3 regions of the Massilia sp. CFBP9012 genome follow, and region 1 is predicted to be linked to each of the others. Evidence: riboswitches for the same ligand, from Rfam matches in the RefSeq annotation. Region 1 holds a riboswitch; each other region holds the start of a gene.
What was found. Region 1 has a riboswitch for cobalamin ahead of SOM61_RS13090 (cobaltochelatase subunit CobN). Riboswitches for the same ligand answer to the same signal wherever they lie in the genome.
Positions count from the first base shown of each region.

Region 1 (7,255 bases):
CTTCGTCCACTTCCCAGCCGCGCGGCGGCTGCGGGCCGATGAAGACGTTGCCGAACACCAGGCCCGGCACCAGCATCTTGCCGCCATCGACCATCACCTTGCCCGGCGCCGGGCCCCAGCCGCGCATGCCTTCGATGCCGTAGCCGATCAGGCGTCGATAAAGGGGAGCAAGCGACTGGCATGGACGTGGCTTGACGTCGTCCAGGCAGGCAAAATACCCTTCTTCCAGCGCGTGCAGGTCGCGCGTGGCCTGGACGCGCTGCGGATGGTCGACGCCCTCTACCAGGTGCAGCAGCTCCTCGATCACGGTCTCGGCCTGCTTGCGACCCAGCGCGCGCTCGCCGGCCTTTTCGGCCGCCAGCACGTCGGCATGCAGGCGCCCCAGCAGGCCGTCCTGCATCTCGCCCCGTACCCGCGGCGACAGGGTCGCGAACCAGCGCGCGTAATCCTGGGCCGTGACGCCATTGACGGTGCCGGCCATCTCGCGCAGGGCGGCGCGGTCTTCCGGCAGGTTGACGCCGCGCGCCATGATCATGTCGAGCAGCGCCTCGGGCGAGGCCGGCAGCTCGCCGACCGTGTAGCCGGCCGCCTTGAGGGCATGCAGCATCTCGAACAGCGTGTCCGGCACATTGAGGTTGTCGGCGCCGATGTTCTGGCGGCCCGGCGGATGGTTGTAGTAGACCATCGCGACCTTCTTGTCGGCATTCGGTTTGGCGCGCAGCGCCAGCCAGCGCGCCACGCGCCCCGACAGGCGGTCGACTTCGGCCGGCAGCAGCACCGGCGGGCGGTTCTCGATGCCGGTCTGGCGGTCGCGCTGAGGCTGGCCCAGGGCCGCCACCACCATCGGCTGGCTGATGCCCTGCAGCTCGGGCAGGGCCACGCGGTACTGGACCGAATCGGGCGGCAGGCCGTCGGGCGACAACTGCCACTGCATCGCGGTGCGGTCCGACAGACGAATCGCCTTGAACACCGGGATGTCCAGGCGCTTGAAGGCTTCGTCCACCGCCACACGGCCCTCGGCGGCCCCAACCACGAAGTCCTGCAGCACCACCAGCGCCGCAGGCTTGGCCGGCGCGACCAGCTGCGGCAGGCGCTCGAGCGCTTCGCGCGAGGCGCCGCCCCAGCGCGTGAGCAGCTGCACGCAGGGCTGGCCCAGTTGCTCGATGCGGCGGCACAGCGCCGCGGGCACCACGCCATCCATATTCGCCAGGTCGAGCACGACCACGGTCGGCCGGTCCTGCAGGCCGAGCTTCGAAGCATTGCCCCAGGCGGCGGCGTCCTGCAGCTCGCGCTGTCCCGCGCGCAGGCGCAGGGTGGGCTCGGGCTGCGGAGCGGCCAGGGGCGTGCCTGGCGCGAGCAGGTGCCGCATCAGCTCCGTGGTGTTGTCGACGCCGCCCGCCTGCCACACGCGGCGCGCGGCCAGCCAGTGGCGGGCGGCCGGATCGGCGTCGGCCGCCTGCAACGCGGCCGGCGGCGGCGCCTCGCCCGCCAGCTGGCGCAACAGCTCGGGCGAAAAGCCGGCCAGGCTGCCGTGGCGCGAGCGCGTCATGAGGTTCAGGGTCGCCTCGCCGTTCAGCGCCAGCACCGCGGTGGCTGGCCTGGCGTGGCGCGCCAGCCCATCCTTCATGCGGCGCGCCGGGTCGCCGAACAGCGACACCGCCAGGATGGTGTCGGCGCCGGCGATCCACTTTGCCACGTCGCGCTCACCCGCCGCCATCAGCTGGGCCGGGGTGCGCAGCAGGATGCGGTCTCGCGGATGGCTGGCCAGGTGGCGGTGGGCGGCCTCGATGGCGCCCGGCGCTGCGCGCTCGGTGACCACGGCGAACAGGGTCGCGGCGCTGCTGGAAGCGCAGGCGAGCAGGAACGCCAATGCGGCGCAGATGCGGACAAGGAAAAGCGTGTTCATGTGAACGTCGACCTTTTAGCTGCGCACCAAAGCGCGCATGACAACAGGCAGCCGCCATCCTTCCGCGATGAACAGGGACGCGTGCGCGCACGCCACGAGGGCGCACGACCGCATGGGCGATAGCACGAGCAGCAAAAGAAGGAACAGCGAACAACCAACAGGCACGCCCTCACCCCGGGACGTACGAATGCATCGTGGATGGCCGGTCTTCTGGCTCGCCGTCTTCCTTCCCCGGTCCTGCCTTCCCGTGCGCGGGGCACAGTGGCGTTCGACCGCGGTCGTCAGGCTTACAGCAGCGGGGGCTGCGCCGGACTGGCGCGCGATGGCTATCGCGCACGTCACCGGCTTCCCGTTTCACCTCCCTGCAGACGAGCAGGAAGGCACCATTCACTTGATTGGGCGCGATTCTACCGCCAACTTCGACCAGTTGTCACCGTATTATTTTTTCGGCCCGCGCCGGCGGCAAGCGCCGCATCTCCACCGAATCTCCATCCGGCTGACACCGGAATGCCATCGAATCCGGTCACAATCCGATGTTCCACGATCCTCGCCGACCCACGCCATGACCTCCGTTTCACCACCGCCGCCAGCCTCCCTGACCGCCCCGACCATCGCCCCGGGCTCGCCCTGGAAGCTGCGCTACGGCCTGATCTTCGCCGGCCAGTCGCTGTCGCTGCTCGGCTCCGCGCTGACCCAGTTCGTGCTGCTGTGGTGGATCACGGACACCACCGGCGACATCTCTGCATTGGCCACGGCCGGCATCGCGGCCCTGCTGCCGCAGGCGGTCTTAAGCCCGCTCGGCGGCACCCTGGCCGACCGCTACAGCCGGCGCCTGCTGATGATCTGCGCCGACCTGGTGAGCGCGCTGTGCATGGTGGTCCTGATCGCGCTATTCCTTTCCGACAGTGTCGCGCTGTGGCAGGTGTATACGATGCTGACGGTCCGCAGCGCGATGCAGGCCTTCCAGGCGCCGGCCGCGGCGGCCAGCGTGGCGATGCTGGTGCCGCCGGGCTTCCTGCCGCGCGCCGTGGGCCTGAGCCAGACGGTGCAGGCCTTGATGACGGTGGCCGCGGCGCCGCTCGGCGCGCTCGCGATCAGCATCCTGCCGATGGGGTGGGCACTGGGGATCGACGTCGGCACCGCCCTGCTGGGCATCGTGCCGCTGCTGTTCCTGCGCATCCCGCAGCCGCGCGTGGCGATTGATGACCGGCAGGGCCTGTGGCGCGAGTTCCGCACCGGCCTGGCGGTGGTGACGTCGAACCCGGGCCTCGCCCGCCTGTACCTGCTGCTCGGCGCGGTGGTGCTGGTGATCATGCCCGCCTTCACGCTGGTGCCGCTGCTGGTCAAGGACTACTTCGGCGGCGGCGCACCGCAAGTGGGCTTCATGGAAGCGATGGCCGGCGTCGGCATGATTGCCGGCGGCATGTTCGTCACGGCGATCTCGCCGCGCCACGGGATGCCGTGGGTGCTGCTGGGCTTTGGCGCCTCGTGCGCGACCCTGGCGCTGACGGCGCTGGTGCCGCCCACGCTGTTCGGCGTGGCCGTGTTCTGGTGGGGCCTGAGCGGCGCCGCCTTCATCGCCGGGAATACGCCGCTGACGACCCTGCTGCAATCGACGATCCCGAACCACCTGCAGGGCCGGGTGCTGTCGCTGCTGAACATGGTCATGGCGCTGGCGGCGCCGGTCGGGCTCGCGCTTGCCACGCCCCTGGGCGAGGCGATCGGCGTGCGCTGGCTGTTCGTGGCGATGGGCGTGGCCGGCACGCTCGTGAGCCTGAGCGGCTTCCTGTCGCCGGCGCTGCGCAAGCTGGATCGCCCGTAAAAATAAATCGCACGGGTTTATTTACCGGGAATGGATTTATACTGGCGGCTTCCAGCCGTCCCTTCCCTTGAACGCCGCGCCATGCCGCCCTATAACGCACCGCCTACTGCCTTTGATCCCGCCACCATGCCGCTGCTGCGCAGCGTCGGCTCGAACCAGGTCGGCATGCGCGAGTACAACGAGCGGGTCGTGCTGCAGGCGATCCGCACCCACGGCAGCCTGCCCAAGGCCGAAGTCGCCCGCCTGACCAAGCTCAGTACCCAAACGGCCTCGGTGATCATCAATCGCCTGCTGGACGAGCAACTGGTGGTCAAGCGCGACGCGGTGCGGGGCAAGGTCGGCCAGCCGTCGCAGCCGATCGCCCTGAACCCGGAAGGCGCGTTCTCGATCGGGATCCAGATCGGCAGGCGCGCGCTGGACGTGGTCCTGCTCGATTTCACGGGCGCGCTGCGCTGGCAGTCGTCGACGCCCTACGCCAGCCCCGAGGTGGAACAGGTATTCGCCGCCATCGACGCCAGGCTGCGCGAGGTGGACGACTTCCTCGGCCCGGAACTGGCGCCGCGCCTGACCGGCATCGGCCTGGCCGCCCCGCTCACCCTGGGCACCTGGCACGGCCTGGAAAGCCTGTTGCCGCAAGAGGCAGAAGCCTGGCGCCGGGTCGACGTGCGCGTCCGCCTGCAGGCCATGACGCCGCTGCGCGTGGACTTCGCCAAGGACACCATCGCCGCCTGCGTGGCCGAATTGGTGGCCGGCCGCGGACGCAAGCTGAAAAGCTATCTGTACGTGTTCGTCGACACCCTGGTCGGCGGCGGCCTGGTGATCGACGGCGAGCCGCACAGTGGCCAGTTCGGCAATGCCGGCGCGATCGGCTCGATGCCATTGGGCCTGGCCGGAACGGACGAGCGCGGCGTGGCGCCGCAGCTGCTCGGCGCCGCCTCGCTGGTGCGGCTGGAAGAGATGCATGCCCAGGCCGGCCTGGGACTGCTGGCGTTCGGCGACGAACGCCTGTTGAGCGGGCCGTGGGAAGCCGTGACCCTGCGCTGGATCGAGGAAGCCGCCAATGCGATCACCTTCGGCGTCACCGGTGCGGCCTGCCTGCTCGACCTGGATGGGGTGATCGTCGACGGCGCCGTCAGCCGCGCCCTGCTCGAACGCCTGATCGCCGCGATGCAGGAACAGATGACGCGCTACAGCTGGCAGGGCACCGAGCGGCCGCTGGTGATGGCGGGGACGATCGGGATGACGGCCAAGGTTATCGGCGCGGCGTATCTGCCTCTGCATGCGAACTTCGCGCCGGCGCATGGATTGTTCCTGAAGGCGGAGCGGCGCCAGTAAGTCGGCCGTGCAGCATCAGGCGGCGCGCCTGAGGTAGGCGCTGGCTCCCGACAGGCTCACGCTGACCGTCGTCCCCCCGTTGGCCGTGCCTTCGATGCGCAAGCGGCCTCCGATGCGGCTGGCTCGCTCGCGCATCCCGATCAGTCCCCAGTGCCCGGTGCGGAACCCGAGCGCCGCCACATCCGGATCGAGACCGCTGCCGTCATCCTGCACGGTGAGCACGCACTCGCGCCGTCCATACCTGACCGACGCCACGATCCGGCTGGCGCGTGCATGGGCTGAAGCATTGCGCAACGCCTCGCAGGCGATCTGTCCCATTTCCTCGATGACTTCTCCCACCAGGACGCGTGCCGCTCCTTCGCTGTGCAGCGCGAACTCGATTTCAGGATGCAATATCCGCAGCTCGTCGATGCAAGTCTGTATCACTTCTTCGAACATCCTGGCCTGGGGCGCCCGCAGGGCTTGCACCTGGTCCCGGCCTTCTTCGATGACACGCTCTACGTCGTCGAGCATGGTCTGCAGTTGCTGGCGTGCGCGTCCATCATCGGGCAGGTTCCGCTCCAGCGTACCCAGGCGCAGCAATAGGGCCTGGATGGTCTGCAGGAAGGTATCGTGCAGGGTGCGCGCGATACGTTCGCGTTCAGAAAGCTTGATGCGGTAGCGCTCGGCCAGCCGCGACGTGAGGTAGAACACGCGCAGGCGATACAAGGTGTAGAGCAGGGCGGCGACCATGATGGAAACGGCGACCTGGAAAGGCATGCTCTGTACGAATGTGGGCGCGACGGACAGCTGCAGCACCGTATCTTCCTTGCTGTAGACGCCGTCTTCGTTGATGGCACGAAGTCGGAATACATAGGCGCCCGGCGCGATATTGGTATAGGAGGTAGTGCGCAGCGTACCCGCGTCGCGCCAGTCCGTGTCCACGCCGTCCAGGCGGTATTCGAAGCGCGTGTGCTCGGGCTGGCGCAACATGGGGGCAGTGAAATGCAGCCGAAAGCTGTCCGAGCCGGGTGGCAGCCGCAACGATTTTCCGGCATCGAAGCGGCCAGTGTCGGTCGTCACCTGCTGCACTATCGGCTGCGGTGACACCGTATTGCGCCGCACATGCTCGCTGTCCAGCCCGACAATGCCATTTGTCGAATGGAACCACACATGGCGGCCGTCGCCGGTAATGGCCGTGTTCTGGCGTGACAGCAGGCTGGCGCGGCCGGGATAGCCATCGGTCACCCCGAACAGTTCGTGGCGCAAGGGCAGGTCGGGACGGTCAACGGCGCGTTTCCAGTCGGCCGCGCGCACGTGCACCACACCGGCCACGCCATTGAGCCAGCGGTCACCGTTGGCCGTGACGGCCAGTCCGGAGACGCTGCGAAGCGCGTTGGGATTACTGGAGTGCAGCAAATGCAGCTTGCCGTGCTTGAGCACCGCCACACCGCTCGTGCCCGCTACTACCAGTGGGTGCCCAGGGAAAATGCCGGTCACTACATTGACCAGCGTTGCATCGTAGCGGGTCAGCCTGGTATCGTCGTAGAGGACCAGTTCACCATTCGTGAGCGCCAGCCATTGCTGGCCCAGATCGCCTGCCTGGCGCAAATAGACGCCTTTCGGTAATCCCAGCTCGGCACTGGTCACCCACCCGCGGCCATTCCAGGCGATCGAACCGGCGTCCAACGATTCCGACCACAGCAGCTTCCCGTCGTCCAGCAAGCCCATCGATCGGTGGATGCGCGGCTTGCCATCCTGGCCGGACGGCAGCGGGATGGTCTCGACGGCTGCTTCCGAGACCCGCAGGATGTGCTGCTTGCCGGCCATCAGCAAGTTACCATCGCGGCCCCGGGCAAGTTGGTACGAGGGCTGGCCGGGCTGGGGTACTGGCGTACCGTCGGGCGCGAGACGCCAGCGCTTTCCCTCCACGGTATGGGCAACCCACACCTCGCCGGAACGGTCGGAGGCGATGCTGTAGAGGTCATCGGACAGATCCATTCCCGTCACGATAAAGCGCTTGGGTCTGAACCGGATCAAGCCATCGTTCGACGCGACCCACATATTGCTTTCCCGATCTTCGAGAATCGCCAGTCGTTGCCGGCCTGCCGCGCTGCCCCGCCCCACTCCCGCTGGACCTGCACCTTCCCTTGGCAGCGCGCCATCGACACTGCTGGCCTCCTCGTCGACCAGGCATGGAGGGGCGGCACATC
Region 1 is NZ_JAXCWM010000007.1:97,095-104,349, forward strand. Features, by position in the region: gene SOM61_RS13090 (cobaltochelatase subunit CobN) at 1-1,906, opposite strand, end outside; cobalamin riboswitch at 2,090-2,309, opposite strand; gene SOM61_RS13095 (MFS transporter) at 2,469-3,728, shown strand; gene SOM61_RS13100 (ROK family transcriptional regulator) at 3,810-5,063, shown strand; gene SOM61_RS13105 (sensor histidine kinase) at 5,079-7,255, opposite strand, start outside.

Region 2 (7,255 bases), on a different contig from region 1:
CGCTGCACGTGGTCGACGCCGGCGTGAACCACGATTTCGGTAACCGCGCGGGCCTCGTGCATCGCAAGGTCGCCAATGGCACCCGCAACTTCGCGATCGAACCCGCCATGACGGCGCAGGAATGCGCGACCGCGCTCGAACATGGCATGGCCCTGGCGCGCGACCTGCCCGGCACCGTGGTCGGCTTCGGCGAGATGGGCATCGGTAATACGACGTCCGCCGCAGCCCTCATGCACACGCTGACCGGACAGCCACTGGCGCGCTGCGTCGGCGCCGGCACTGGTCTCACGCCGGACGGCATCCGCCACAAGGCCGATGTCGTCGCGGCCAGCGTGGCCCGCCACGCCCACGCCGTGCAGCCGCTCGAGGTGCTGGCCACCTTCGGCGGCTTCGAGATCGCGATGATGGCCGGCGCCATGCTCAAAGCGGCCGAGCTGCGCAAGGTGCTGCTGATCGACGGCTTCATCGTCACCAGCGCGCTGCTGGTCGCCGCGCGCCTGCAGCCGAACATCCTCGACTACTGCGTGTTCTCGCACTGCTCGGGCGAGCATGGCCACGCCCTGCTGCTCGAGGAGCTCGGCGCCCGCCCGCTGCTCGACCTCGACCTGCGCCTGGGCGAAGGCACCGGCAGCGCGCTCGCCGTGCCCCTGCTGCACGCCGCCGCCAACTTCCTGAACGAGATGGCCACCTTCGCCTCGGCGCAAGTGAGCGAACGCTCGGCATGACGCACCAGCTGCGCCTGTTCTTCATCGCGCTGCAGTTCTTCACGCGGCTGCCGATTCCGCGCTGGGTGGGCTTCGAACCGGCCTGGCTGAACCACGCATCGCGCTACTTCCCGCTGGTGGGCGTGGTGGTAGGCGTCATCGGTGCGGCCGTGTATCTGGTGGCGGCGCAGTGGTTGCCGGCGGCGGTGGCCGCCGTGCTGTCCACCGCCGCCACGATCTATATTACTGGCGCGTTCCATGAAGACGGCTTCGCCGACACCTGCGATGGCCTGGGCGGCGGCATGACGAAGGAACGCGCGCTCGAGATCATGAAGGACTCGCGCGTCGGCGCCTATGGCGCGATCGGCATCGTGTGCATGCTCGGCGCGAAGCTGGCCGCGCTTGCCAGCCTGCCGCCAGCCAGCGCCATCGGCGCCCTGCTGCTGGCCCATCCGCTCTCGCGACTGGCCGCCACGTCCCTGATCTGGCAGATGGAATATGCCCGCGCCGAGGGCAAGGCCAAGCCGCTGGCGGTGCGCATGAGCGACCGGGAATTCGGCATTGCCACGCTCACCGTGCTACTACCCGCGCTTGGTCTGTTGGTCTTCGGCTTGCTCGACCTGGCCGCAATCGTCGCCTCGGTGCTGGCAGCCATGCTGGCCACGCGCTGGCTGGCGCGCAAGTTCACGCGCCGGCTGGGCGGCTATACGGGCGATTGCCTCGGCGCCGTGCAGCAGCTGGCCGAAGTAGCCATCTATATCGCGGTGCTCGCCACGCTCGGCCACGGCGCGCTGGCCTGATGCGTATTTACCTGGTGCGCCACCCGCGGCCCGAGGTGCCGGCCGGGCACTGCTACGGCCGCAGCGACCTGGCGGCGAACGAAGCCGACGTCGAGCGGGTGCACGCAGCATTGGCGAACCAGGGACTGCCCGGCGCGATGCCGGTCTACGCCAGTCCACTCGCGCGCAGCGCGGTCCTGGCGCAGCGGCTCTCGCCAGCGCCAGCCTTCGACGCGCGCCTGGCCGAGATGGACTTCGGCGCCTGGGAAATGCGCAGCTGGGACGACATCCCGCGCAACGAGATCGACGCCTGGAGCGCCGACCTGCTGCACTACCGTCCCGGCGGCGGCGAAAGCGTGATGGACGTGGCCGCACGCGTGGCCGGTTTCGATGCCGACATCCGGCGCGAAGGACATGCGCAGGCCATCATCATCTGCCATGCCGGCACCATGCGCCTCATGCACTCGCTGCACCTCGGCGGCACGCTGGTCGATGCCGCGCTGCGCGCCGCCCAGGCGCCACACCGGATTGACTACGGCGAAGTGATGATGCTGGAAACCTGACAACACCTTATAATGAGCGCGTTTTGGTGCTCGCGCCTGCGTTCGCAGTCGCAGTTAAACGGGAAACACGCAGCCCCATCAAGGGCCAACGTGTGCTGCCCCCGCAACGGTAAGCAAGTGCCGCATGCTCTCCACGAGCCATGCTGCAAACCGTCCCCTCATACCACTGTGCGCATGCATGGGAAGGTCGGACGGCCATACTTGTCAGCCCGGATACCGGCCAAAAGGTGGCGTCGCTTCGCGCGATGCCGTTCAATCTGGCCTACGGGGACGTCGGCTGGTTGCCTTTGATAAGAAACAGTTCATGAACTTTCCAGTAACCCGGCAAGCCGCCGCGGTCTCGCTCGCCCTCGCCGTCATCTCGTCCGCCGCCGTCGCCGACGCTCCAGCGCCTGACGCCATCCCCACCGCCGACACCGTCGTCGTCACCGCGACCCGCAGCGCGCAGCGTGCCGCGGACGTCATCGCCGACACCACCGTCATCGATGCCGCGGAAATCGCGCGCTCGGGCGCCGGTTCGGTGGCCGACATCCTGCGCCGCCAGCGCGGCATCGAAATCTCGCGCAACGGCGCGGCCGGCACCACCACAAGTGTCTTCATCCGCGGCGCCAACGCCAACCAGTCCGTGGTCCTGGTCGACGGCGTGCGCTTCGGCTCGGCCACCACCGGCACCGCCAGCTGGAACGCCATCCCGCTGGGCGCCATCGACCGCATCGAGATCGTCTACGGTCCGCTCAGCACCCTGTACGGCGCCGACGCTATCGGCGGCGTGATCCAGATCTTCACCCGCAAGGGCGAAGGCGCCCCAGTGGTCACAGGATCGGTCGGCGTGGGCAGCAACGCCACCCGCCAGGCCGACGCTGGCATCTACGGCAGCAGCGGCGGCCCGAACGCCATCAGCTACGCCTTCGGCGCCGGCTACGAGGATTCGGACGGCTTCTCGTCCACCCGCCCCGGCGCCTCGGGCTACAACCCGGACGAAGACGGCTACCGCCGCCGCAACGCCAACGGCCGCGTGACGATGGCGCTCGCGCCGGGCCACGAGATCGGCGCCCAGTTCCTGGTCAGCCGCCTGTTCAGCCAGTACGACAGCGGCACCGCCAACTACGACGTCCACAGCGACAACGACCTGAATACCGCCGCGGTTTTCATGCGCAACCAGGTCCTGCCGAACTGGCACAGCACGCTGCAGTATGCGCGCTCGGAAGACAAGTCGGGCAACATCACCAACGCGACGCCATCCGGAGTTAGCCAGATCGATACCCAGCAGGACGAGTTCAGCTGGCAGAATGACATCGCCATCGGCCGCGACACGCTGCAACTGCTGTACACGCACCGCAAGGAAGAAGTGCCGTCGATGGGGCGCTCGCGCATCACCAACTCGTACGCGGCCGCCTACTCGGCCAAGCGCGGCCAGCACCTGGTCGACGTCAGCGCGCGCCACGACCGTTCGGTCTACGGCAGCAAGAACACCGGCGCCGCCGGCTATGGCTATGACTTCGGCAACGGCCTGCGCGCCACCGCCAGCGTCGGCACCAGCTTCCGCGCCCCGACCTTCAACGAGCTGTACTTCCCCGGCTACGGCCTGGAAACCAACAAGCCCGAAAAAGGCCGCAACCGCGAAGTGGGCCTGCGCTACGACGGCAACGGCTACCAGCTGGACGCGACCTACTTCCACAACCGCCTGACCGACATGATCGTGTCGAGCACCCCGTGCCCGGATGGCGTCAACCGCAGCTGCGCCTACAACGTCAACGAAGGCCTGCTCGAAGGCTTCTCGCTGGCCGGCAGCACCCGCCTGATGGGCGTCGACCTGCGCGCCAGCCTCGATTGGCAGGATCCGCGCGACGAGACCACCGGCAAGCAACTGGCGCGGCGTGCGAAGAAGCACGCCAACTTCGGCGCCGACTATACGGTGGGCACGCTCAAGACCGGTCTTGAACTGACCGTGTCGGGCGAACGTTTCGACGACGCCGCCAACAATCGCCGCCTCGGCGGCTACGGGCTGCTGAACCTGCACACGACCTGGCAGTTCACGCACGACTGGTCACTGCTGATGCGCCTGGATAACGTCGCCGACAAGCAGTACGAGATCGCGCGCAACTACGGCACCAGCGGCCGCACCTGGTTTGCGGCCCTGCGCTACGGCATCCGTTAAGCTATAACCCCCTGCCCGCAGCAACCAGGCCGCGGGCATCCGATCAATCGACAGGGCCAGCATGCAAGCATCCGTCCCGCCGCTACGCCAGCGCGCCACACTCATCGTTGGCGCCATGCTGGCGTTTTCCATTGCCACCCTGCTGTTCGCGGGCATGACCGGATCGATCCGGGTGCCGCTCGACGAGATTCCCGACGCCCTGCGCCAGCTCGCCAGCGGCCAGTCCGATTCGCTCTCCGCCTCCCTGCTCGAGCTGCGCGCCAGCCGCGCGCTGGTGGCGTTCGCGACCGGCGGCGCGCTGGCCCTGGCCGGCCTCATGATGCAGGCGCTGCTGCGCAATCCGCTGGCCGACCCCTATGTGCTGGGCGTCTCGTCCGGCGCCTCGGTCGGCGCCCTGCTGGCGCTGCTCCTGATGGCCTCCACGCTGATGGTCGATGCCGCCGCGCTGGCCGGCGCCATCGGCGTGGCCATGCTGCTCTACCTGCTGGCCCGGCGCGACCTGCGCAGCGGCCAGGCGGCCGAGGGCGGCGCCTCGATGCTGCTGCTGACCGGCGTGATCGTCTCGGCCCTGTGCGGCTCGGTGGTCACCCTGATGCTGTCGATCGCGCCCGAGGGGCGCCTGCGCAGCATGATCTTCTGGCTGATCGGCGACCTGGCCGGCGCGCCGCTGCGCCTGCTGCCCTGGATGGTGCTGGCCGGTTGCCTGCTGTTCGCCATGCGCAATGCGCGCGCCATGAATATGGTCGCGCTGCACGCAGAGAATGCAGTGACCCTGGGCGTGCGCGTCGGCGCGCTGCGCAAGGGCCTGTTCTTTATCTCTGCCCTGCTCACCGCGAGCGCGGTCACCAGCGCCGGCTCGATCGGCTTCGTCGGCCTGATCGTGCCGCATGCCTGCCGCTTCGCCTTCGGGCCCGACCACCGGGTCTTGATCCCGGCCGTCGTGCTGGCCGGCGGCGCCTTCCTGGTGTTGTGCGATACGCTGGCGCGCACGATCATCGCGCCGCAGCAGTTGCCGGTCGGCGCCATCACGGCGATGATCGGCGCGCCGGTCTTCCTCTACCAGTTGCACCGCCTGCGCAAATGAACTCAATCTCCACCCACGACCTGCTGCTGTCCATCGGCCAGCGCACCCTGGTGCGGAGCCTGGACTGGACCGCGCGCGCCGGCGAATGCTGGAGCATCATCGGCCGCAACGGCGCCGGCAAGAGCACCTTGCTGCGCACCCTGGCCGGGCTGCAGCAGCCGAACGGCGGATCGGTGCACGTCAACGGTCGCCCCGTGGCGGACTGGCCGCTGACCGAACTGGCGCGCGAGCGCGCCTTCCTGGCCCAGTCACGCCACGACGCGTTTGCCTATACGGTGCTGGAGAGCGTGCTGTCGGCGCGCCACCCTTACCACGCCAACCGTTACTGGGAGGGCAGCGACGACCATCAAGCCGCCCTGATGGCGCTGGCGTCGATGGAAGTGGACGACCTGGCCGCGCGCGACGTGCGCACCCTGTCCGGCGGCGAGCGCCAGCGCGTGGCGATCGCCGCCCTGCTGGCGCAGCAGACGCCGCTGCTGCTGCTCGACGAGCCTGCCAATGCGCTCGACCTAGCGCACCAGGTGAGCGTGATGGGCCTGCTGGCCCGCCTGTGCCGCGAGCAGAACCGCACTGTGGTCATGATCGGCCACGACCTGAACCTGGCCAGTCGCATTTCTACCCATGCACTACTACTGATGGGCGACGGCCGCTGGACCGCCGGCGCCAACGACCAGATCATGCGCCCTGCGCTGCTGGGCGACTACCTTGGCCATCCGATCGACATGATCGAACACGAAGGCCGCCGCATCTTCATCCCCAAGGAGGGCTCCGCATGACCGACATGACTCCAGAACAGACCGCCGCACTGAACGACCGCCATCGCGCCCGCATGGAGCGCAAGAAGGCCGTCATCGACGCAAAAATCGCCTCTGCCGACAAGGAAATCGGCATCGTCATCGTCAATACCGGCAACGGCAAGGGCAAGAGCTCGAGCGCGTTCGGGATGGTGGCGCGCGCGCTCGGCCATGGCATGAAGGTGGGCGTGGTCCAGTTCATCAAGGGCGCCCTGTCGACCGGCGAAGAAACCTTCCTGCGCCGCTTTCCCGACGAAGTGAGCTTCCATGCGATGGGCGAAGGCTATACCTGGGAAACGCAGAACCGCGAGCGCGACATCGCCAAGGCCGGGCAAGCCTGGGCGCTGGCAAAGCAGTTCCTGTCCGATCCTTCGATTGGCATGGTGGTGCTGGATGAACTGAACATCGCCCTGAAATACAAATACCTCGACGTACATACCGTGATCGCTGACCTGCTCGACCGTCCGGTGATGCAGCACGTGGTGATCACCGGCCGCGGCGCGCCACCGGAACTGATCGCAGTGGCCGATACCGTCACCGAGATGAATGTGGTCAAGCACGCGTTCAAGTCGGGCATTGGGGCCCAGGCGGGGACCGAATGGTGACGGGCGCCCGTATCGTCCTGGTGGCGGCGATGTCGTCCGGCCAGGGCAAGACGACGGTGACGGCCGCGCTGGCGCGGCGGCTGGTCCGCATGGGCAAGCGCGTGCGTGTATTCAAGTGCGGTCCCGACTTCATCGACCCGATGCTGCTCGAACGCGCCTGCGGCGCGCCGGTCCACAACCTCGACCTGTGGATGGTGGGCGTCGACGCCTGCCGCCAGCGCCTGGCCGACGCCGCGCGCGAGGCGGACGCGATCCTGGTCGAAGGCGTGATGGGCCTGTACGACGGATCTCCCTCGGCGGCAGACTTGTCGCGCGAGTTCGGGATTCCCGTGCTGGCGGTGCTGGACGCATCGGCGATGGCGCAGACTGCCGGCGCTGTGGCGCAGGGCCTGCGCGACTATGGCCCCGTCGAGATGGCCGGCGTGATCGCCAACCGCGTCGCCAGCAGCGGCCATGCGGCGATGGTGAAGGAGTCGCTGCGCGACATCCCGCTGATCGGCACCCTGGCGCGCCAGGACGAGCCACTGCCGGAGCGTCATCTGGGCCTGGTCGTTCCGGGCGAGGTCGA
Region 2 is NZ_JAXCWM010000027.1:591-7,845, forward strand. Features, by position in the region: gene cobT (nicotinate-nucleotide--dimethylbenzimidazole phosphoribosyltransferase) at 1-725, shown strand, start outside; gene SOM61_RS26160 (adenosylcobinamide-GDP ribazoletransferase) at 722-1,504, shown strand; gene SOM61_RS26165 (histidine phosphatase family protein) at 1,504-2,046, shown strand; cobalamin riboswitch at 2,054-2,285, shown strand; gene SOM61_RS26170 (TonB-dependent receptor domain-containing protein) at 2,351-4,204, shown strand; gene SOM61_RS26175 (FecCD family ABC transporter permease) at 4,266-5,288, shown strand; gene SOM61_RS26180 (ABC transporter ATP-binding protein) at 5,285-6,064, shown strand; gene cobO (cob(I)yrinic acid a,c-diamide adenosyltransferase) at 6,061-6,687, shown strand; gene SOM61_RS26190 (cobyrinic acid a,c-diamide synthase CobB) at 6,681-7,255, shown strand, end outside.
Region 2: it holds a riboswitch for cobalamin, as region 1 does, so the genes downstream of both, SOM61_RS26170 (TonB-dependent receptor domain-containing protein) here and SOM61_RS13090 (cobaltochelatase subunit CobN) in region 1, are expected to answer to the same signal.

Region 3 (7,255 bases), on a different contig from region 1:
AGCCGGCCGTGACCAAGACCCAGCAGCGCCTATACCTGAACAAGAACGTGGTGCTGGTCGACACCCCCGGCATGCTGTGGCCGAAGATCGCCATGGCCAGCGACGGCCTGATGCTGGCCGCCAGCCACGCGATCGGCACCAATGCGCTGGTCGAGGAAGAAGTGGCCGAATATCTGGGCGAACTGCTGCTGCAGCGCTACCCGCAGCTGCTGACTGCACGCTACGGCTTCAAGACCGAAGGCATGGACGGCGTGGCGGTGGTCGAGGGTGTGGCGCAGCGCCGTGGCTTCCGCGTGCGCGGCGGCGACTACGACTACGAGAAGGCGGCGCACACCCTGTTGCAGGACTATCGCCAGGGCGCGCTGGGCCGCATCAGCCTGGAAACGCCCGAATCGCGTGCTGCCAGCCTGGCCCAGCACGAGGCCGAGGTGGCCGAGAAGGCCCGCATCGCGGCCGAGAAGGCCGCCGCCAAGGCCGAGGAAGCGGCGCGCGGCAAGCGCGGGACGTAAGGCTCGCTACCAGTGTGCGTTCCCTGAGTGAGCTTTAGCACGTTGTACCCGCGAAGGCGGGTACAACGTGCTGGCGGCGCAGCAGATTGCTTAAACCTGCGGCGGCTCTCCGAACCTGAAACTCGACACCGCCAGATTCCCCATGAACGCGTCTTCATGATAGACGCAGGCCGCCGCCTCTTGCTCGGCCGCCCCCAATGCCACCATCAGCGGTATCAGGTGTTCCTCGCGCGGATGCGCTGCCCGTGCCTGTGGCGCAGTGTCCCAGCGCAGCAAGGCTTGTTCGCGCTGCGACGGCTCGAGTTCGAGCAGCGCGTGCTGCAGCCAGCCATCGAAGGCCTTTGACGCCTCGCGGCCATTCGGCCCGAATTGGCGCAGGTTGTGATACGACAGCCCGCTGCCGATGATCAGGATTCCCTCATCGCGCAGCGGCGCCAGTGCGCGGCCCGCCGCCAGGTGGGTGGCCGGATCCAGGTCGCGCCGGATCGACAGCTGCACCACCGGCATGCGCGCTTCCGGATAGACCGGGTACAGCATCGAGAACGTGCCATGGTCGAAGCCGCGTTCGGCGTCCAGCGTAGCCGGGTGACCCGCGGCCTCGAGCAGGTCGGCCACGCGCCGCGCCAGCGCCGGCTCGCCCGGCGCCGGGTACTTCACCTTATAGGTGTGCGGCGGGAAGCCGCCGTAGTCGTAGATCATGCCCGGCGCCGTGCCCGACGACACCATGAACTGCGGCGTCTCCCAGTGGGCGGTCACGACCAGCACCGCGCGCACCGTCTCTCCAGCCTCGACGCGCAGCGCTGCCAGCGAGTCGGCCAGCTGGTCGTAAGCAGTGCCGTACTGCTCGCGCATCCACGGCCAGGGGCCGCCGCCGTGCGAGACGAAGTAGGTGGGTAGACGTGCCATGGCAGCTCCTTATGAAGCATGAAAACAACGATGGTAGCCGATCCCGCGGCAAGCTGCCGGCGGCCGGGCAGGCCGCACCTTGTCAAGGTATAATCGCCCCGTTTTGGTGCTCTCGCGCACATCCAGGTGCGCGAAGTTAAACGGGAAACACGACATGGCCGCGCCACGCGCCGCCATGGAAGTGTGCTGCCCCCGCAACGGTCAACAAGCGCCACGCCTGCATGTGCAGCGTGGCAGGCGGTCTCGATAACCACTGTGCATGCCGCACAGGAAGGTGAGGTCGTCATGCTTGCCAGCCCGGATACCGGCCAAGGCAGGTGGAAGCGCCAGGCGCTTTTAGTTGACTCTGGCCTGCGGGGACGCGGGCCGGTGCCTTTTATCGAGAACACATTCATCATGATTTTTGCAGCCGCACCGCGCCGCGCGCCACTCGCACTGGCTTGCGCCTTCGTCCTGTCCGTCCCTTATGCCACGGCCCAGGACACTGTCCCTTCGGTCCTCATCACCGGCCCGCGCTTCCCGGCCCAGGCCACGCCGATCGGCGCCACCGTCATCACCGCCGAGCAGATCCGCAGCGCCGGCGCCACTGACGTCAATGCGGCGATCCGCAAGATCGGCGGCGTATTCGGCCGTCAGAGCCTGGACGGCTCGTCCGACTTCGGCCTCGACCTGCGCGGCTTCGGCACCAATAGCGCCCAGAACACGGTGGTGCTGGTCGACGGCGTGCGCCTGAACGAGAACGAGCTGGCGCACACCGTGCTGTCGACTATTCCCCTGGACACGGTCGAGCGCATCGAGATCACGCGTGGCGGCAGCAGCGTGCTGTACGGCGATGGCGCCACCGGCGGCGTGATCAATATCGTCACCCGCCGCGGCGGCAGCGCCGGTACGCACAGTTCGCTGTTCGCCGAAGCCGGCCGCTTCGACCACCGAGACCTGCGCGCCTCGATCACCCACGGCGCCGGTCCATGGTCGTTCGATGCCGCCGTGGCCGATCGCAGCACCGATAACTACCGCGACAACAACAAGTACGAGCAGACCAGCTTCAGTGGCGGCGTGCAGTATGCGTACGCGCCGAACGGCCGCGCCGGCCTGCGTTTCGAAAGTTCGCGTTCCGACTCGCGCCTGCCAGGTTCGCTGAGCGAAGCGCAGTTCCTGACCATTCCGACCCAGACCGATACGCCAAAGGATTTCGGCTCGCTCGACACCGATCGCGTGACCGCCTTCGTCGAGCACCGTGTCGGCGCCTTCGACCTGGCGGCCGAGCTGTCGCACCGCGAGCGCGACGTCGCGTCGACCTATTTCTCCGAGTGGGGCACGACCGCATCGACCTACGAGGCCGAGCAAACCCAGTTCTCGCCACGCCTGCGCCACACGGTCGATTTCGGTGACAAGCGCAACGAGTTCGTCACCGGCATCGACCTGATCCGCTGGGACCGCAAGGTCACGTCCAGCTATTCGGCGGGCGACGCGCGCCAGGACTCGAAAGCCTTCTACCTGCGCGACGAGTTGCGTTGGAACGCCCCGCACAACGCCCGCCTGGCGGTCGGCGGCCGCCATGAACGCTTCGAGAAGGACTACAGCGACCCGCTGGCTTTCCCGGCTGTCCTGGGCGAGCATCGCAAGCAGTCGCTCAACGCCTGGACCGTGGAAGGCAGCATCGACGTGATGCCGCAGGTAGCCGTGTTCGCCAAGGCCGGCCGCAGCTATCGCATCGCCAACATCGACGAGAACTCCTACCGTTCGACCCTGGACGTGCTGGAGCCGCAAACCTCGCGCGACCTGGAATTGGGCGTGGCCGCCGGCACCGAGGCGCGTAAAGCGACTGCGCGCGTATTCCGCCACCGCCTGACCAACGAGATCTACTACGACCCGACCATCGGCTTTGGCGCCAACACCAACCTCGACCCGACCCGCCGCCAGGGCGTGGAGCTGGAAGGGCAGGCCGTGTTCGCCGACGCCTGGCGCCTGACCGGTTCATGGCAATACGTGCAGGCCGAGTTCCGCGACGGCCCCAACGCCGGCCGCGAGATGGTGCTGGTGCCGAAGCACGTCGTCACCGCGCGCCTGGCCTGGACGCCGGGCGACGGCCAGACCGCCGACATCGGCGCCCAGTGGGTCGACAGCCAGCGCTACGGCAACGACTTCACCAACGGTTGCAGCACCCGCATTCCATCGTTCACCACGATCGACGCCCGCTATGCGCGCCGTTTCGGCCCGTGGGAGGTGGCGGTGTCGGGCCTGAACCTGGCCGATCGCCAGTACTACAGCCAGGCCTTCAGCTGCCGTGACGGCATCTATCCAAGCGATGGCCGCCAACTGAAACTGTCGCTGCGCTTCGATTTCTAAGGCCATGAAGCGTCTGATCGGGTTGGTGCTGGCGGTACTGCCGGCCTTCGCCGGCGCCGGCGTCACGGTGGTCGACGACGTCGGCCGCACGGTGACGCTGGCGCAGCCGGCCCGGCGCGTGGTGTCGCTGGCGCCGCACGTCACCGAGCTGCTGTACGCGGCCGGCGGCGGGGCGCGCGTGGTCGGCGCCGTCAACTATAGCGACTACCCGGAGGCAGCCAAGAAGCTGCCCCAGGTGGGCAGCTATAACAAGCTCGACTTCGAGCGCCTGCTGGCGCTCAAGCCCGACCTGGTCGTGGTCTGGCACAGCGGCAACCCGACGCGGCAGGTCGAGCAGCTGGAGCGGCTCGGGATCCCGGTCTACCACAGCGAACCGGGGCGGCTGGCCCAGATCGGCGACAGCCTGCTGCGCCTGGGCCGGCTGCTCGGCACCGAGCCGGCCGCCCAGGCGGCGGCGCGCGACTATGGCGACCGGATCGCGGCGCTCAAGGCGCGCTACGCCAGCCGGCCGCAGGTAGGCGTGTTCTACCAGGTGTGGCCGCGGCCGCTCTACACGCTCAATGACGACCACATCGCCAGCGACATGGTGCGCCTGTGCGGCGGACGCAATCTGTTCGGTGCGGTGAAGACGATCGCGCCGGAGGTCGGCGTCGAGGCGGTGATCGAGGCCGACCCCGAAGTCATCCTGGTCGGCGGGCGCGACAAGCCCGACGATCCCGGCGGGAAGATGTGGCAGGCGTTCAAGGGCATGACCGCTGTCCGGCGTGACAATATCTTCACGATCGATGGCGATTTGACTAACCGGGCGGGGCCGCGTACGGCCGAGGGTGCGGCGCAGTTGTGCGCGATGCTCGAACAAGCGCGTGGGCGCCGGCCCCGGTGACTTGACTATTCATGCCGCCGGCGTAGATTGAAAGTCACCACGCCCCTGTTTCAGCCGTAAGCAAATGCAAAAAATCGTGCTCCTGGGACAGGGGAACCGCAAAAAGTGGTAATCTCGCGGTCGTTCGTTCATTCTTTTGGAAGGATTTTATGCGCACCCTGCGTTTCGCCCTCGTTGCCGCTGCCCTGGTTGCCGGTTTCGCCAATGCTTCGCCAACCGATCCACGCGTCGGCGCCGAATACACCGTGCTCGCGAGCCCGCAGCCGACCCAGACCGTGGGCAAGAAGGTCGAAGTGGTCGAGTTCTTCGCCTACCACTGCGGCGCGTGCAATGCGTTCGAACCAAGCCTGGTGAACTGGGTCAAAAAGCAGGGTGACAACATCGTGATGCGCCGCATCCCGCTGCCGTTCCAGGGCGCCAGCGATCCTGAGGCACGCCTGTTCCTGACGCTCGACGCCATGGGCAAGCTGGAGGAGTACCATCATCGCGTGTTCCGCGCCGTGCATGTCGAGCGCAAGCGCCTGATGAAGGACGACGACATCATCGCCTGGGCTACCTCGAACGGCCTGGACAAGGCCAAGTTCCTCGAAGCGTGGAACTCGTTCGGCGTGCAGACCAAGCTCAAGCGCCTGCCGCAGATCGCCGAAGCGTATAAAGCCAGCAGCACCCCGACCGTCGTTATCGACGGCAAATACGTCGTGTCGCCGGCAACGGTGGCGCAATCGAACAAGATCCAGGACATGGGCCAGCTGATGACGGCGACCGGCCAGGTCCTCGATGCACTGGTGGCGAAGGCAGCCAAGGAAAAATGAGCGACAAAGTCGAAGGCGAGATCCTCAAGATTTACGAAGGGTCCCGACCCAAAGAGGAAAACTTGTTCGAGACGAGTAACGTGAATCACGTCGCGTGGGCGCTCGCGCTCATCTTCGTCCTGACGACCGTCTGGCTCGGCATTGCGCTCGTCAATGCCGAAAACCAGCGCCATGCGATGGCTTCGAACCTCTGTCCCGATCAAGTGTTCAAACAGGGGTTCGACCAGAAGTGCCTGCTGACCGTGCGTTCGCGCGATCACTGGTGGGAGCATCTGTGGTACGGCGCGACCCATGTGCGCGCCCGGCCCGATCACGACGGCCGGATCGATACCCGGAAGTAATACTAGAAGGCGAGACAAGACGGCAAGACAAGACGGCGTCCCCAGTGGACGCCGTTTTCACGTCCGGATGCGCGTCAAGTGCTTTCCAGGTGCGGGCAGGGACTGCGGGCGCTCCAGCGCCGCAGGGCCACCGAAGCCCAGGCCGTCAGCAGGCCGCCAACCACCAGCACCAGCCGGGTATCGATCAGCGTGAGCACGGCGCCGGCCAGCGCCATCAGGATATTTGCCAGGCAGAAGATCGTGGACAGCAGGGCCATGACCGAACCCTGGCCGTGCTGCGCGAACTCGTCGGCCGACCAGGTTTGCAGGGCGGTGTTGTAGAAAGCGTGCGGCGCGCCGAACAGGACGATGCCGGCGATGCCGATCCACAGGTTGCCGAAGCCCACGCACAGCACTGCGGCGGCGGCAATGGCCGCGTACCAGCCGGCGCGCAGGCGGCCCTCGACCCGGCTGGCATGGCCGGCGAACAGGGCGGCCGTGGTCATCAGCGCGCACATGCCCATATTGACGACGGCGATCTGGCGCGCATCGTAGCCGCCCACGTCCACCAGCCACAGCGGGAAGAATTCATACAGCGCGGCGACGCCGCAGCAATACGCCAGGTGCACCGTGAACAGGGTGCGTAGCGGCCCATGGCGCAGCAGGGTGAGCGCATGGCGGTCGCGCGCCACCGTCCACCAGCGGTGCGAATGCGGCGGCGCCGGCGTGGACGGGATCGACGCCAGCACGCCCACCGTCCCCAGCAGCAGGGCGCCGGCGGCGATATAGAAAGGCAACTCAGGACCGAAGGCCATGGTGAAGCCTGCCAGCAGCGGGCCCACCAGCCAGCCGAGGTTGAACGAGCCGTTCAGCCACGACAACGCGTGGTTGCGCAGCGGCCCCTTGATGCGCTCGATGACCAGCGCCCGCATCACCGCGCCATTACCCTCCAGCAGACCGGTGAAGAAACGCGCGGCCAGGAACAGCAGATACGATTCCACTACCATCGCCACGGCCGTGAGCAGGTGGCCCACTGCCGCCCCGACGGTGGTCAGGAGCAGGGCGCGGCGCCGGCCGAAGCCGTCCGACAGCGGGCCCAGCACGGCGCTGCCGATCAGCAGGCCGACCGGATTGATCATCAGCGCGATCCCCAGCAGCAGCTTGGGCGGCAGACCGAGGAAGCTGTTCAGGCCGTTGACGCCGCCATCGGCGAACAGCGGCGCCAGCATCGGATAGGGCAGGGAGGCGCCGACGGTGGACAGCAGTCCCAGCCCGCACAGCGTCGCGATCAGCAGGCGTTCGTTCATGCCGGCAGTCGAATCACGAAGCGTGCCCCGCCCAATGGCGAGCTTTCCACATGCAAGCTCCCGCCATGCAACACCACCGCCTTCTGCGCGATCGACAGGCCGAGCCCGAAGCCGCCGGTGGCGCGGTCGCGGCTGCGGTCGAGGCGGTAGAACGGGTCGAAGATCCGCT
Region 3 is NZ_JAXCWM010000008.1:329,670-336,924, reverse strand. Features, by position in the region: gene ylqF (ribosome biogenesis GTPase YlqF) at 1-509, shown strand, start outside; gene SOM61_RS15795 (DODA-type extradiol aromatic ring-opening family dioxygenase) at 600-1,415, opposite strand; cobalamin riboswitch at 1,503-1,742, shown strand; gene SOM61_RS15790 (TonB-dependent receptor) at 1,812-3,764, shown strand; gene SOM61_RS15785 (cobalamin-binding protein) at 3,769-4,647, shown strand; gene SOM61_RS15780 (thiol:disulfide interchange protein DsbA/DsbL) at 4,797-5,459, shown strand; gene SOM61_RS15775 (hypothetical protein) at 5,456-5,800, shown strand; gene SOM61_RS15770 (MFS transporter) at 5,875-7,086, opposite strand; gene SOM61_RS15765 (ATP-binding protein) at 7,083-7,255, opposite strand, start outside.
Region 3: it holds a riboswitch for cobalamin, as region 1 does, so the genes downstream of both, SOM61_RS15790 (TonB-dependent receptor) here and SOM61_RS13090 (cobaltochelatase subunit CobN) in region 1, are expected to answer to the same signal.